Regions from separate parts of the Trichococcus flocculiformis genome, predicted to be linked through region 1. Evidence: riboswitches for the same ligand, from Rfam matches in the RefSeq annotation. Region 1 holds a riboswitch; each other region holds the start of a gene.

Region 1 (5,003 bases):
AGGAAGGGCCTTTTGCAGCTCTTCCTTCCGGCTCATTTTGTTGTGCTGATTACCTTTTTGCAGGTCCTCGCGCATTTGTGTCTATCCATTGAGGCTGTTTTCGATCGCAGTGTATCCTCCCAGGATATTGATGATTTTTTTGAATCCTCGCTCCTCCAAGGCGCCGATGGCAACTGCCGAACGGACACCTGATTGACAATGGACGTAAAGAGGTTCATCCCTTTTAAAAGGCAACGGGGCCTCCAAAAGTTTTCCGAGGAGCACGCGTTTGGCGTCGGAAAGATGCCCTTCATTCCATTCGCTCTGCGAGCGCACATCCAATATCTGCAGATCCTTTTCTTGGCGCAAAGCGATGAAGGCTGCTGCGGTGATCGTTTCAGTCATCTCACCGCCAGCGATTTGCCCGGCATCCAGATAGCCTCTGACTTGGTCGAACCCGATCAGCTGCAGTTGACGGGTAGCTGTTTCAGCATCTTCTTTGGTTCCGATGAGCGTCACTTGCCCGTCGTAATCCAGGAACCACCCCACATAAGTCAAAAACTTTTTGTTCAACGGAATATTCAGCGTTCTTTCGATATGGCCGGCTTGATATATCTCTTTCGCGCGCAGATCGATCATCCTATCATTCGGCCCAGCCTGTTGCAGCGGGAAAATCGGATACGGTACATAGGCGCCGCTGTCCCGTTTGTTGATTTTCTTCATTTGTGCAAAGTAGCTGGGCGGCTCAGGCTGGTCCTGCGTCAACGCCTCGATAAAGCTCGTTTCTTCATCATATTGGAAAGCCCAGTTGTTGTATTTTTCGTAGCCCAAAGTGGTCATCGGAACGGCTCCCAGCGACTTTCCGCAGGCGCTGCCGGCGCCATGTCCCGGCCAAATCTGCAGATGGTCCGGATAGTCAGCCATTTTCTGCAGGGAACGGAACATCGCTTTTGCTCCGATTTCAGTGGTCCCTTGCATATGCGCAGCTTCTTCCAGCAAGTCCGGCCGTCCAACGTCGCCCACAAAGATGAAGTCGCCGGTGAACACTCCCATTGGAATGTCCGAACCGCCGCCGATGTCCGTCAATACAAATGACACGCTCTCTGGCGTATGTCCCGGCGTGTGCAACACTTCCAGTTTGACTTTCCCTACAGAAATGATGTCCCCATCCTGCAGCAGCACACTACCTTCAGGCAAATTCTGATAGCGCCAGTCATCCCCGCCCAAGTCCGATACATACAGTTTGGCACCTAAGCGCCTTCCGCTTTCCTGAAGACCGGATGCATAATCGGCATGGATATGCGTTTCCGTGGCTGCAGTGATGACCAATCCTTCATCCTCGGCTGCCTGGATATAATCATCCAAGGCCCGCAGGGGGTCGATAATAATGGCTTCTCCCGTTTTTTGACACCCCACTAAATAGGAAAATTGCGCTATGTGCGGATCAAAAAATGATTTAAAAAACATGCATAAACTCCTCCTTCATCTGCTCAAACTAGCGACAAAATTGATGGTCGTGGCAATGATGGCTGTCCCGAAAATGAAGGACAACAGGGCGTGCCCCAGCGCAGCCTTACGAAATTCCGGTGTCGTAAAAGTAGTGTCGGAGACCTGATAAGTCATCCCGATTGTGAACGCCAGATAAGCGAAATCCCAAAAATTAGGTTTCTCGGTCCCTTCAAAAACCACGCCGCCGTTCACATCGCGATAATACAGTTCCGCATACCGTAACATATAGAGTCCATGCACCGTCGTCCAGGAGAGTACGATGCTGAACAGGCCAAATCCGATTGTCTCGAAACTGCGTTCTTGGGTGGTCAACATCAACGCGACAGCCCCGATACTGATCAAACATGCCAACAGGACAAAAAAATCGATCGTCGAATATTGGATATCCTCTTCTTGCGCAATCCGTTCCGTTTCCGTCCCATCATGAGGATGAAAATCCTTCCACAGCAAATACAATAAAATGATTGCGGCACTGTCCCAACCGATCAAAGGGGTCAATTCCCAACGTAACAGGAAACCGGCTGTCAAGCCGATACTGGTACCGATCGCTCCAGCAATCAGAAAGCGCGTCCTCTTTTTGCGCATATCCCTTCCTGCTTTCGTTTGATCGGCAAATAGATGGTTTCTTTTCATCATGGCAGCCCCCCTGATTTTCGGCCTCATAGTTCTTTCAGATGGTGATTTCGATTACATTCTTTTCTGGATCAAGGAACATGCTTTCGTAGTAGCCATCCCCCGTCACGCGCGGTTGGCTTTTGCATGTGTACCCCGCTTTGATGAGCCTGTCGGTGAAAAAGTCGACGTTCTGCTTGCTGCCGACGGAGACAGCCAGATGCGCCCAGCCCAGCATATCAAAAGGATAGCGTTCCGTGACATTCATCCTCTTCATAAGTTCCAAACGGGCTCCTTCACGGAAGGTAATGAAGTAAGATTGGAAGTCTTTTTCAGGATTCCGATATAATTTATTAGCCTTTCCGTCAAAAAAACGAACATAAAAATCGCGCATCAGCTCCAAATCATCCACCCAGACTGCAACATGTTCTATCTTCATCAGTTTTCACGTCCTCTCAAATTCTTGCCGGTGCGCTGGAGACAAACTCTGCGCGGATGGCCTGCAACAAAACATCCCGGAATCCCTTTCTGGACTTCCCTCGAAAGCGTTCCCTCAACCTGATTTTATCACATTGCTGGCGCATATGCTTTCCCGGAGCATCCGGATGCACTGTCACCGAATGTGTCTTTTTTGCCATTTTTTTCAAAGCATTTTCTCAGCATCCACTCAGAATATGATTGACAGACTGATTTGTATTTGATAGTGTGGAGTTAACAAAATACGATTCGATGTGATGAAGAGGTCGCGGTTAACAATCAGTAAGGGGTTCCCTGAAAGGTGTTGCTGCCGAAATACTCTGTATTGGGGCCAAGGTTGAATAAATCTGGCACTGTCGGACAAAGCCGCCCAGCTTTGTTCGGTGAGCTTCTCACGTTGGGGCAAATTGGTGGAATTCACTATCTGGATGCAATGTTTCAGCTTAAGCAGCCTGTTTTGAACGACTATGAGACCATTTGCTCATAGTCGTTTTTTGTCTATTCATAAATAAAACACAGAATTCAGGAGGAAGATAAGCATGGCTATTTTTGAAGGCTCAGGCGTCGCTATTGTTACGCCGTTTAAAGATACGGAGAACCAAGAAATCAACTACGAGGTATTGGAAGAACTGATCGAGTTCCAGATTGCGAACGGAACCGACTCGATCATTATCGCAGGAACAACCGGAGAGGCTTCCACGCTGACGGATGAGGAACAGCTGGATCTGATCCGCTTCACTGTCGAAAAAGTCAATGGCCGCGTACCCGTCATCGGCGGTGCCGGAAGCAACGATACGCGCCACGGCGTCGGATTGACGCGCGCTGTCGAAGCAACGGGTGTGGATGCAATCCTCAGCGTCACCCCTTACTACAACAAAACATCGCAAAAAGGCTTGATTGAACATTACAAAGCTATCGCCAACAGCGTGAAAGTGCCGATCGTCCTTTACAATGTGCCTGGCCGTACCGGTCAGAATATTACCCCAGAATCTTTGGTGGAGTTGGCGAAAATCGACAACATCGTTTCGTTGAAGGATGCTACCGGCAACTTCGGCCAGGCAGTGGACAACCTGCGTCTTTTGGGCGATCGTTTGGACATCTACTCGGGTAACGATGACACGATCATCCCGCTGATGAGCTTGGGCGCAAAAGGCGTCATCTCCGTCCTTGCCAATATCGCACCGAAAGCTACAGCCGAAATGACCCACGCTTGGCTAGATGGCGACATCAAAAAAGCTGCAGCAATGCAGGCCGAGTACAAAGAACTGATCGACTGCCTGTTCGTGGAGCCGAATCCGATTCCAGTCAAAGCAGGAATGCAATTGTTGGGCTTCAATGTCGGACCGATGCGTCTGCCTTTGACGGATGCCGATCAAGCAGTCATCGACCGTTTGGCCGCAGCCATGAAAAAAGTTGGTTTGATCTAGAACAACCCAAAAACCCCTTCCGGAATAATTTTTATTTCCGAAAGGGGTTTTGTATTTGTCAGAAAAGATGCAGCAGATATTTATTTACCAATAAAATAATCAGTACAAGAAGCATAACAATGACAAAACCGATGGCTCGCTTCACATAGAACTCCCTCAACTTCATGGAAATCCCCTTCCATGACCGCTCTGGAAAAATCTTTTATTTTATGACTACAAGCTTTTTGAAATGGGCCTTCGGAAAGGCACTGATGCCGATGCCGTTCGCATCCCCCAGCTTGATTGTGCCTCCGGTGAACAGCGGACCGCCCTCATAGGATTCGATTTTGTAGAACGACGGCCCAATGAGGTCGACCATCGTGATGCAGTTTTTAGCGGCTGCCAGATGGGCCGCTGCACTGACCGAAATCTTGCTTTCCAGCATGCAACCGATCATACAATCCACCCCGTAGGTTTCCGCCACGGTGCAGATTTTGAGGGCCTCGTGAATGCCTCCGGTTTTCATCAGTTTGATGTTGATGAGGTCGGCTGATTGTGTCTGGATTATATGGAGGGCATCCTTCATGGAAAAAATACTCTCGTCGGCCACTATCGGTGTTTGGACATGTTGCTTCACAAATTTCAGGCCGGCCAGATCGTGCGCCTTCACCGGCTGTTCCACCAGCTCGGTCTGCATGTCCTTATCCTCCAGCAGACTGATGATGCGGATCGCATCCTGGGGGCTCCAGCCTTGATTTGCCTCGACCCGGATACGGATGCCCGGTCCGACGGCCTTGCGGATAGCCAGCAAACTATCCACATCTTTGAGCCTTTGCTTACCGACATTCACATTCAGGATGCTGAAGCCGTCCTGAACGGCCTGCATACTGTCGCGCAGCATCTCATCGATGGGATTGTCGCTGATGGTGTAGGCAGTCTCGATTTTCCGTTTCGCTCCGCCCAGTACTTTGTACAAAGGTTGGCCGAGCGTTTTGGCATATAAGTCGTAGACAGCCATGT
Region 2 (5,003 bases), 390 kb from region 1:
TAACATGCGATCCCTTTCAGCAACACCTTCTCATCGAAGTTGAAGCGGCTGCTGTGGAGCGGATGCGTCCAACCCATGTCGGGACGGCCGGTACCGAGCAGGATGAAGGCGCCGCGGATGCTTTCTTGGTAGAAAGCGAAGTCCTCGGCCAGCATCAATGGTTTGACGACCTCGTAGGCATCGACCGGCAAAGCGTCCATCAAGGTGCCGATCATGTCCGCATCGTTTGTGACTTCCGGATAGAAATCGCGGATATCCAACGTGCAGATGACACCGCTCAAACGCTCGATGCCGGCACAGATGTCGGCAAGGCGTTCCTTGATGGAAGCATAGACCGCCTTGTCGTAACTCCGGATCGTCCCTGTCAATTCAGCCTTTCCGGCCACGATATTGCGGGCTTCCCCGGCATGCAGCGTACCGATGTTCACGACAGCTGGTTGCAGCGGATCGAGATCGCGGGCCAGAATGTTCTGGACCGAAAGCAGGATCTGCGCGGCGGCAATCAAGGCATCCTTGCCGAAGTGCGGCTGCCCGGCATGCGAGCTGACGCCTTCAAGCGTGATGTCGAATTCACCGTTGCGCGCCATCAATGGACCCTTGGCCAAGCCGAGAATACCTTCCGGCAGGCTCGGATACAGGTGGTAACCGTAGATTTTTTCGACCTGCAACTCCTGCAGGATACCAGAATCCATGATCCATTTCGCACCGCCTGGCCCTTCCTCAGCGGGCTGGAAGACCAAAACGACTGATTTTTCCAGCATCGGCAGGGACTTCAGGTATTTCGCGAAACCCAACAACAGGGCCATATGCCCATCGTGTCCGCACGCATGCATTTTTCCAGGGTGAAGGGAAGCGAAATCCGCTCCAGTTTCCTCGGTTACCTCAAGGGCATCCATGTCCGCACGGAAAGCAACCGCTGCCGGGGACTTACCCTCCAGAACTGCTACCCAGCCCGTTTCGGCGGTGCTGATCGGTTCATAACCGAACGCCACCAGCTTCTGGCGGACGTATTCCGAAGTCAGCGGCAGATCGAAACCGATCTCCGGAATCTGATGGAGTTCCCTTCGGATCATTTTCACCGTATCGTATAATTCTGCAATCTGCATGCTGTTCACCTGGTCCCTCCGCGTGTAGTTATTAGTCTCTTAAGTCAGCCAACAATTGAGTTTTTTCGCTTGTCTTTTCGTCCTTCATCTTCACGATTTTTGCAGGGGATCCCGCAACTACCGCGTTAGCCGGTACGTCTTCCAATACGATCGCGCCTGCTGCGACAACAGCGCCTTCGCCGATGTGCACGCCTTCGATGATGACAGCGTTCGCGCCGACCAAAACACCGTCTTCGATGATGACTGGTGATTTCGATGGTGGCTCAAGAACACCTGCAACCACTGCGCCTGCTCCGATGTGGCAGTTTTTGCCGATCGTGCCGCGTGCGCCGACTACTGCGCCCATGTCGATCATTGTGCCTTCGCCGATGACGGCGCCGATGTTGATGACAGCCCCCATCATGATCACAGCGCTCTTGCCGATTGTTACATGATCACGGATGAATGAGCCAGGCTCGATGCGTGCATCGATTTTGGTAGTGTCCAACAGCGGAATCGCAGAATTGCGTCTGTCGTATTCCATGACTTGATCCTTGATCTTGTCTTTGTTTGCTTCCAAGAAAGGATAAATCGCTGAAGCGTCTCCGAAGACTGTGTAGCTGTCTCCGCTTCCGAAGAATTTCAAGCCTTCGTAGGCAGGATTTTCAAAATCCCCCTTGATGTAAAGTTTTATAGGTGTTTGCTTTTCGGCAGCTTTGATGTAAGCAGCGATTTCATAAGCATCTGTCAATAATAGTTCGCTCATTTTATGTTTCCTCCCGATCATTTTTTTCTGTTCCAACATGCCCATTATAGCATGCCAGCCTATTTTTGCCCTATGCGGCGGACGACCGTTTGTTCCTGAAATGCAAAAAAAATAGCGGTAAGCGAGTGCTTACGGCTACGGAGACCTGCATTCGCCCAACCAAGCTAAAGCGCAATCCTTTGTCATCGGGCAACGACAATGGAACAGCCCCACATTTGTTCAACCTGGGTCCAGCATTCGCATGCTTCGGCGACCGTCCCTTTCCCTTGCGGTACTCTTGACCAGCCGCGACCTCTTTTCGCTTGGCGATTCATTTATTTTTCTAATCGTACACTTATCCGGCAATCCTGTCAACCGCTCTGGCACAGAAGCTTCTTTCCGCTTGTCCTTTGCGTGTTTTTGAGGTAATTGTTTGGATACGAACGGGGCTCCGGATCGGAAAGTGCCGGGAAGGATCGGCCGCCCCTATGTGAAAACGCTCATTAAACTCGCGAATTTCTAATTTTCAGCCCGGAGGATACAAATTTGCATAGAAATACGCCTGCAATCGTGTTATGTTATTTTCATGAGTTTGGACGTCAGCAGTCGGTTGGCGCATGTTCGGCTATACATTAGATCAAGGATATTTCATCCGGAGGAGATAATAAATTATGAGTAGAGAAACGAATCGTTTTGTCAAGCAACTGAAAGGATCGCCCATCCGTAACTTTGACGCCGCCATCAGTGATGTGAAGGACCTGATCCGTTTCACGATGGGAGAACCTGATTTCGATACGCCGGATTTCATCAAGGCTGCCGCCACAGAGGCTTTGAACCAGAATCAAACGCACTATGCCCCTTCTGCCGGTGTTCTCGAGACCCGCAAGGAAATCGCAAAATTCATGGAGCGGAAATACGGCTTGCACTACAACCCGGAGACCGACATCGTCCTGACGGTCGGCGCAACGGAAGCGATTACTGCCTCGATGTTCGCGCTGATGAACCCGGGCGATAAGGTGATCATCCAATCGCCTGCTTTTCCGCAGTATGAATACGTTACGCATTTGGCGGGCGGGCACAGCGTCAAGATCGACACTTCGGAGACCGGCTTCCTGATCACACCGGAGGACCTGACGACTACGTTGGATGCGAATCCGGAAACGAAGATGATCGTGCTGACCTATCCCAACAATCCGACCGGCGCGACTTACACAAAAGAAGAAGTCGAAGCATTGGCCGCGGTCATCAGGAAATATGATGTTTTCGTGCTAAGCGATGAGATCTACAGCGAACTGACCTACGACGGTGGTCATACATCCATTGCCGAGTTTATCCCTGAGCAGTCGATCGTGATCAATGGCACTTCGAAAAGCTATGCGATGACCGGCTGGCGCGTCGGCTTTGTCGCTGCCAAAGCAGACTTGATCCGCGAAATTTTGAAATATCACCAAAGTCTGGTCACATGCGGTTCCACGCCTGCACAAATGGCGGCTGGCGTGGCCTTCCGCGACGGCGATGAAGTGACAGCCACGATGAAAGCCGCCTACCGCAAACGCCGGGACATCCTGTTGGAAGGTCTGACTGCTGCTGGTCTGAAGATGAACAATCCGGATGGTGCCTTCTACCTGTTCCCGCGCATTCCCGAGCAATACGGCGACGATGATTGGAACTTCTGCATCGACCTCGCGCGTAAAGCCGGCGTCGGCGTCATCCCTGGATCGGCTTTCGGCGAATCAGGAGTCGGCTATTTCCGCATGAGCTACGCCGCCAGCGATGAGAATGTCATCGAAGGCTGCCGAAGGATCGTTGCCTTCCTGGAAGAATTGAACAAGAAATAAGGGAATAAATGTTGAACCGCACCGCACAATCGGGCGATTGTGCGGTTTTTTTCTGTTGACTTTTCAGCCGGGGATACGGCTAACATTTTCGCTTTTTCGTATTTTTGCTTTTTGCTCCGGCGAGAGCCGGTCTCGCCGGAGGTCCGGCTAACATATCAGTTGTTTCCTCCGGTTAGGGTGGCTTCCCCGGATGTAGTGGCGGTATTTTAATTTATTCTCCGGCTAAAGTCTCCTTCGCCGGAAGAGCAGTCACACCGCCCTCCTCCGCACCAAAAAGAAGTGCGCGCCGGATTAACAGCCGGCGCACACTTCTTTACTTCATTCAATTACTCGGCAGCCATCGCTTCGGCTTCCATCTCGCGGATCGATTCCGCGACCTTCACCATCATCGAGCATTCCACGCGTTTGCGGAACAGGTCGCAACTGAATTCATAATTGCCTTTCAGTGAACCTGTTGCATGCAGGGAGTTTGCAGGACAACCGCCGCTGCAATACAATTTTGCCCAGCAATCTTGGCACTCCGGTTTGGAATAGCAGTTGACTTCCTTGAATTGGCTTTGCAGTTCCGGTTTGGTCACGCCATCCCAGATGTTGCCCAGGCTGAATTCTTCATCGCCGACGAACTGGTGGCAAGGGAACAATTCGCCCCAAGGTGTGACAGCCATATATTCCGTTCCTGATCCGCAGCCGGAGATACGTTTCTGGATGCACGGGCCTTCGGAAAGGTCCAGCATATAGTGGTAAAAAGTGAAATCATTGCCCTCTTCGCCGCGCTTCAGCATTTCCTCCGCCAGGATTTCATACTGTCTGTACAGTGCCGGAAGATGTTTCTCCGTCAAAGCGTAAGGTTCTGAAGGATCACAGATGACCGGTTCCATCGACAGTTTGTCGAATCCAAGATTAGCGACGTGGAAAATATCGTTTGTGAAATCGACATTATTGCCGGTGTAAGTGCCGCGGACGTAGTATTCCTTGTCGCCGCGCCCTTCCACGAATTTCTGGAATTTCGGCAAGATGTAGTCGTAGCTGCCTTTTCCGTTAACAGTACGGCGCAGACGGTCATGGATTTCCTTGCGCCCGTCCAAGCTCAATACGACGTTGTACATTTCTTTATTCAGGAATTCATTGATTTCGTCGTTCAACAGCATGCCGTTCGTTGTGAAAGTGAAACGGAAAGTCTTCCCGGACTCCTCTTCCTTACTGCGCGCATATTCGACGATCTGCTTCACGACGCGCCAAGCCATCAACGGCTCACCGCCGAAGAAGTCGACGTCCAAGTTACGGTGGAATCCGGAATTCTCAAGCAGGAAATCGATTGCTTGCTTGCCGACTTCG
Region 3 (5,003 bases), 1.1 Mb from region 1:
AAAACCTCACACCATTGTGTAATCATTTTTTCATTTTTCTATTTTACACATACCCATTCTATATTACAAGAGAAAAGATGAGTCTAGCTTTTTTTTTTCGAAACGTGTACTATGTAACGTGAAGTGTTTTGCAGTTTGCAAGTCCAATCATTTCAATATAAAAACCAGTAAAAGGAGGAATGCATGCATGATCACGATGGATAACATCATCCGTGAAGGTCATCCTACATTGCGCAGGTCAGCCGACCCGGTCACTTTTCCGTTATCTGCAGAAGATCGAAATATCGCCGCAGAAATGATGGAGTTCCTTTCGAACAGTCAGGATGAAAAAATTGCCGAGGAACTCAACTTGCGCGCAGGCGTTGGTTTGGCAGCACCACAAATCGACGTATCCAAACGCATCGTTGCTTTGCTGATACCAGGAGAATACGAAGATGATCCTCCGGAATTGGCTAAAATTATGTTCAACCCTAAAATCATCAGCCACTCGATTGAAAGTGCCTGCCTAAAAGGTGGAGAAGGCTGCCTTTCAGTGGACCGTGAAGTACCAGGCTTTGTCGTCAGGCATAGCCGTATTACGGTAGCTTACCAGGATGCTGAAGGAGCCACGCACAAAGCCCGCTACAAAGGTTATGCGGCCATTGTAGTTCAGCACGAAATCGATCATCTTAACGGCGTTATGTTCTACGATCACATCAATGAACAGGCACCCTTTGCAGTTGCAGACGATGTCATCATCATCGAATAGGAAGAAATGAATAAAAAAGAAGAACGGACCTGCATTTAGTGCAGAACCGTTCTTCTTTTTTTCATTTTGTAAGATATCTCTCCAGGAATTGCTTCGTCCGATCCTCTTTTGGATGATAGAAGATTTCTTCAGGGGCTCCCTGCTCCAGAATAACGCCTTGATCCATGAAGATGACGCGATCGGAAACTTCTCTCGCAAACTCCATTTCATGCGTCACGACGATCATCGTCAAGCCGCTGTTGGCAAGATCCTTCATGACTTTCAATACTTCGCCCACCATCTCCGGATCCAAAGCCGATGTCGGCTCATCGAACAATAGCGCATCCGGCTCCATCGTCAACGCGCGGGCGATGGCAACGCGTTGTTTTTGGCCGCCTGACAGCTGCTCCGGTTTGGCATTGATGAATTTACCCATTCCGACCTGCTCCAGATAACCCATGGCGATTTTTTCGGCTTCCTGTTGGGACTTTTTCAGAATCTTCACAGGTCCTACAGTACAATTATGCAGCACATCCAAATTGTTGAACAAATTGAATTGCTGAAATACCATCCCTAATTTACTGCGGTACTTGAAGATATCATGCTTCGAGTCCAAAACGTTCTCGCCGTTGTAGATGATTTCTCCCGCTGTCGGTTTTTCAAGTAGATTGATGCAGCGCAATAGCGTCGATTTACCGGACCCTGATGAACCGATGATACAAACAACTTCCCCTTTATTCACACTGAAATCGATGTCCTTCAGCACTTCATGCTGACCGAAGTTCTTCTTCAGATGCTGTACGTCGATTACTTTTTCCATCAAATGATTCCTCCCGTGGCAATTAATTTGCTCTGTCTCTTTCTGCTTGTTTTTTGCGAGCCATTAATTCTGGTGTAGTCAATTGGTCTTGACCCGCACCCATCATCTGATAATTATCAGGGCCTTGCATTTTTCTTTCGATGGCACGCAGAATGCGTGTCACCGTGAAGGTCATGACGAAGTAAATGAGTGAAGCCACGAAGAATGATTCGAAATAACGGAAATTATTTCCGGAAATCGATTTGGTCGTAAAGAACAATTCCGAAACGGAGATGACGTTCAACACGGACGTATCCTTGATATTGATGACGAATTCATTCCCTGTCGCCGGCAAGATATTCCGGATGACCTGAGGCATGACGACATTGCGCATCGTTTGCAGGTGGTTCATCCCAATTGCTTGGGCTGCTTCGAATTGCCCTTTGTCGATGGAAATGATTCCACCGCGGACAATCTCCGACATGTAAGCACCTGTATTGACCGATACGATAAGCAACGCTGCGAAGATACGGTTCATGTCAATATCAAACGCCAGAGCCGCGCCATAATAGATGACCATTGCTTGAACGATCATCGGCGTACCACGGAAAATTTCGATGTAGCATGACAGCAAAAAATTCACCACATTGTACACATGTTTTTTCCATCCCGATTCAGCAACCGGAATCGTACGGATGACACCAATCATAAGACCGATTCCCAACCCAATGATGGTCCCGATTAAAGCTATATATAATGTTGTCCACGCACCTGATAAAAACTGTCTCCAGTTTTCTTCGATGATGCGGATAACCCAACTAAACTCCATTTAATTTATGCCCCTTTTTGATGTCCCATCCACCAGAATTATTCAGCTGATGGTTGGTTTTTGATTGCTTCTTCCATCATTTGGATTCGTTCTTCTTCGGTGATACCGCTCAGAATCTCGTTGATCTGATCTTTCAATTCGCTTTCTTTGATCAAGCCGATTGCGATCTCTGAATCAGCCACGGATAATTCAAACGTATCCGCTTGATCCAATTCGATCATTTTAAAAGCTGAATTGGCTGCTGAAGCGCTGATTGCTTCCGGGCGTTCCGAGACATAAGCATCGATTGTGCCTGACTCCAATGCGACGCGCATAGATGTGAAACTATCCATTGCCGGTTGCTTTTGCACGCCTTCAATCTGATCGATGACGCCATAGTGTAACGTGTTCAACTGTGCAGTGACTTTTGCATCAGCGAAGTCAGCCAAAGTTGTTGCATTTGCATAAGCCCCATCAGATTTTACGACCATTACCAATTCAGTTGTATAGTAGGAATCCGAGAAATCGATTGCTTCTTTGCGTTCATCTGTCGGAGACATACCTGCAACGATTGCATCGATTTTAGATGAAACCAATGCCGGAACCAGACCATCCCATTCTGTTTTGACGATGACCAATTCCTTGCCTAAGCCGTCCGCCACTTTTTGGGCCATCTGAACATCATAGCCATTTGCGTAACCGTCAGCGCCATCAATTTTCACTGCGCCATTGCTGTCATCATTTTGTGTCCAGTTAAAAGGCGGATATCCCGCTTCCATTCCGACTACGAATGCATCCGATTCAGCCGAACCATCTGCTGCCGATGAATCCTCAGTAGTTCCGTTACCGCAACCCGCTAAAATAAACAAACCCATCAAAGCCGCCATTGTTGTTTTCCATGTTTTTACTTTCATCTCTAGTTCCTCCTAATGTTTATAGTCCTATTTACATGCTCAAAAAAATTAAACAACCCTCTTGTCCAACTACGTTTTTGTCCACCTTTCTACCCATAGAGCGTCATAACAACGATAATTCAGTCCGTTTTTGTGCAAAAAAATAGACTATAAAGCAAAAGGCCCTATAATCCAGCTTCCTTCTGCCCGCAATACCGAAAGTACTCCACAAACGATTTTGGGCAAATCGTTCTGACAGTGCCAGGATTCTTAATCCTGACCCCAACACAGCCAATGCTGTATTTCGGCGAACACCCCTTTCAAATGGGCATTTTACTCTTGATGTCCGCAGCCTCTTCCATTATTGTATGATCGTATGACATTATTGTATGCTATTATACTGTACGTAATTTTAATTTGCAACAAAAAGAGCTTTGCTCAGCCAGCCAGTACCCTTCACGCACTGGCTGTCCTTGTTTTATTTCATTTTAAATACCGATTTTGGATGCTATACTGACTTTAATAACAAAAGGGAGGAACTGTTTCAATAATGTTTACTATTCTATTCGATTTGGATGATACCCTATACGACACATCAAGGCCGTTCTTCCAAACATTGGCAGATTACAGCTTTAGGAACAACTACAGTAACGAAGCCAGCTTCGCTCTTTTCCGCGAGCATTGTGACAACGCCTTCGACCTATTCTCCAGCGGGGAGCTGACGCTAGCCGAGTCACACATCATGCGCACACAGCATACATTCGCCGACTTGGGTCTTCCGCTCACCGCCGAAGAAGCGATGCACTTCCAGAAATCCTATCAAAAAAGGCAAGGGGAGATTGTGTTGAGTCCCGGTATCGAGCGGCTTTTGAATGAACTGGAAAATAGAAATATACCAATTGCCGTCTTCACAAACGGTCCTGAAAAACACCAGATGAAAAAATTCAACGCCTTGAATCTGGAGCGATGGGTGCCGCCAGCACGCATCTTCATTTCCGAAAATATCGGTTGCCCAAAACCCTATGCCGAAGCCTTCGCGCATGTTCAGGAGTCTTTGAACGCAACTCCCGGCGAGCTGCTTTTCATCGGGGATACGTATGAAACGGATATCATCGGCGGTCAGGCTGCCGGTTGGACTACCTTGTGGTACAACCATCGCCGCAAGCAGGAGGATGAAAAAATGGTGCTGGAGCCAACCTTCTATTCTGTTGCGGAAATGCACCAAGCCATAAATGACAACATCTCAAAACGAAAGGAAATGTGACCTATGATCCAGACAAAATTAGCCATCATCGGGGTCGGCCATGTCGGTTCCCAGGTATTGACCGACTGCAGTCACCTCAACTTATTTTCCGATATCATCCTGATCGACAGCAACAAGGACACGGCAAGAGGCGAGGCTCTTGACCACCGCCATGCGTTGGCCGCCAGCTACCGGACAAACAGTAAAATATACGCCGGCGATTACGCGGATTGCGCCGATGCCGACATCATCATCATTTCCGCGGGCGTCAGTGAGAAGCCGCGCCCGGGTGAAGATATGCCGCCAAGAGCGTTGATGGGCAAAGAGAATGCCATTGAAATACGCAAAATCATGACAGGCATCACCCGGTACACAAAAGATGCCATCATCATCCTGATAACGAATCCGGTCGATACAATCACCTACATCGCCGAAAATGAGTTCAACTATCCGAAAGGCAAGATTTTCGGCACCGGAACGACTTTGGATACTTTCCGCTACCGTCAGATTGTTGCTGCCCACTATCAGGTCGA

What was found. Region 1 has a riboswitch for lysine ahead of dapA (4-hydroxy-tetrahydrodipicolinate synthase). Riboswitches for the same ligand answer to the same signal wherever they lie in the genome.
Region 2: linked by a shared signal. The riboswitch ahead of dapD (2,3,4,5-tetrahydropyridine-2,6-dicarboxylate N-acetyltransferase) and the one ahead of dapA (4-hydroxy-tetrahydrodipicolinate synthase) in region 1 are both predicted to bind lysine.
Region 3: linked by a shared signal. The riboswitch ahead of ACKPCD_RS07475 (ABC transporter substrate-binding protein/permease) and the one ahead of dapA (4-hydroxy-tetrahydrodipicolinate synthase) in region 1 are both predicted to bind lysine.

What each region holds. Positions count from the first base shown of each region.
Region 1 covers NZ_OY759718.1:2,616,236-2,621,238, forward strand. The annotation lists gene ACKPCD_RS12375 (MBL fold metallo-hydrolase) at 82-1,446, opposite strand; gene ACKPCD_RS12380 (DUF1345 domain-containing protein) at 1,462-2,124, opposite strand; gene ACKPCD_RS12385 (VOC family protein) at 2,159-2,539, opposite strand; lysine riboswitch at 2,830-2,976, shown strand; gene dapA (4-hydroxy-tetrahydrodipicolinate synthase) at 3,117-4,004, shown strand; gene ACKPCD_RS12395 (dipeptide epimerase) at 4,207-5,003, opposite strand, start outside.
Region 2 covers NZ_OY759718.1:2,228,201-2,233,203, forward strand. The annotation lists gene ACKPCD_RS10670 (M20 metallopeptidase family protein) at 1-1,106, opposite strand, end outside; gene dapD (2,3,4,5-tetrahydropyridine-2,6-dicarboxylate N-acetyltransferase) at 1,138-1,851, opposite strand; lysine riboswitch at 2,011-2,156, opposite strand; gene ACKPCD_RS10680 (aminotransferase class I/II-fold pyridoxal phosphate-dependent enzyme) at 2,502-3,668, shown strand; gene scfB (thioether cross-link-forming SCIFF peptide maturase) at 3,995-5,003, opposite strand, start outside.
Region 3 covers NZ_OY759718.1:1,542,830-1,547,832, reverse strand. The annotation lists gene def (peptide deformylase) at 188-748, shown strand; gene ACKPCD_RS07480 (amino acid ABC transporter ATP-binding protein) at 810-1,550, opposite strand; partial or broken gene ACKPCD_RS07475 (ABC transporter substrate-binding protein/permease) at 1,570-3,221, opposite strand; lysine riboswitch at 3,439-3,593, opposite strand; gene ACKPCD_RS07470 (HAD family hydrolase) at 3,778-4,491, shown strand; gene ACKPCD_RS07465 (lactate/malate family dehydrogenase) at 4,495-5,003, shown strand, end outside.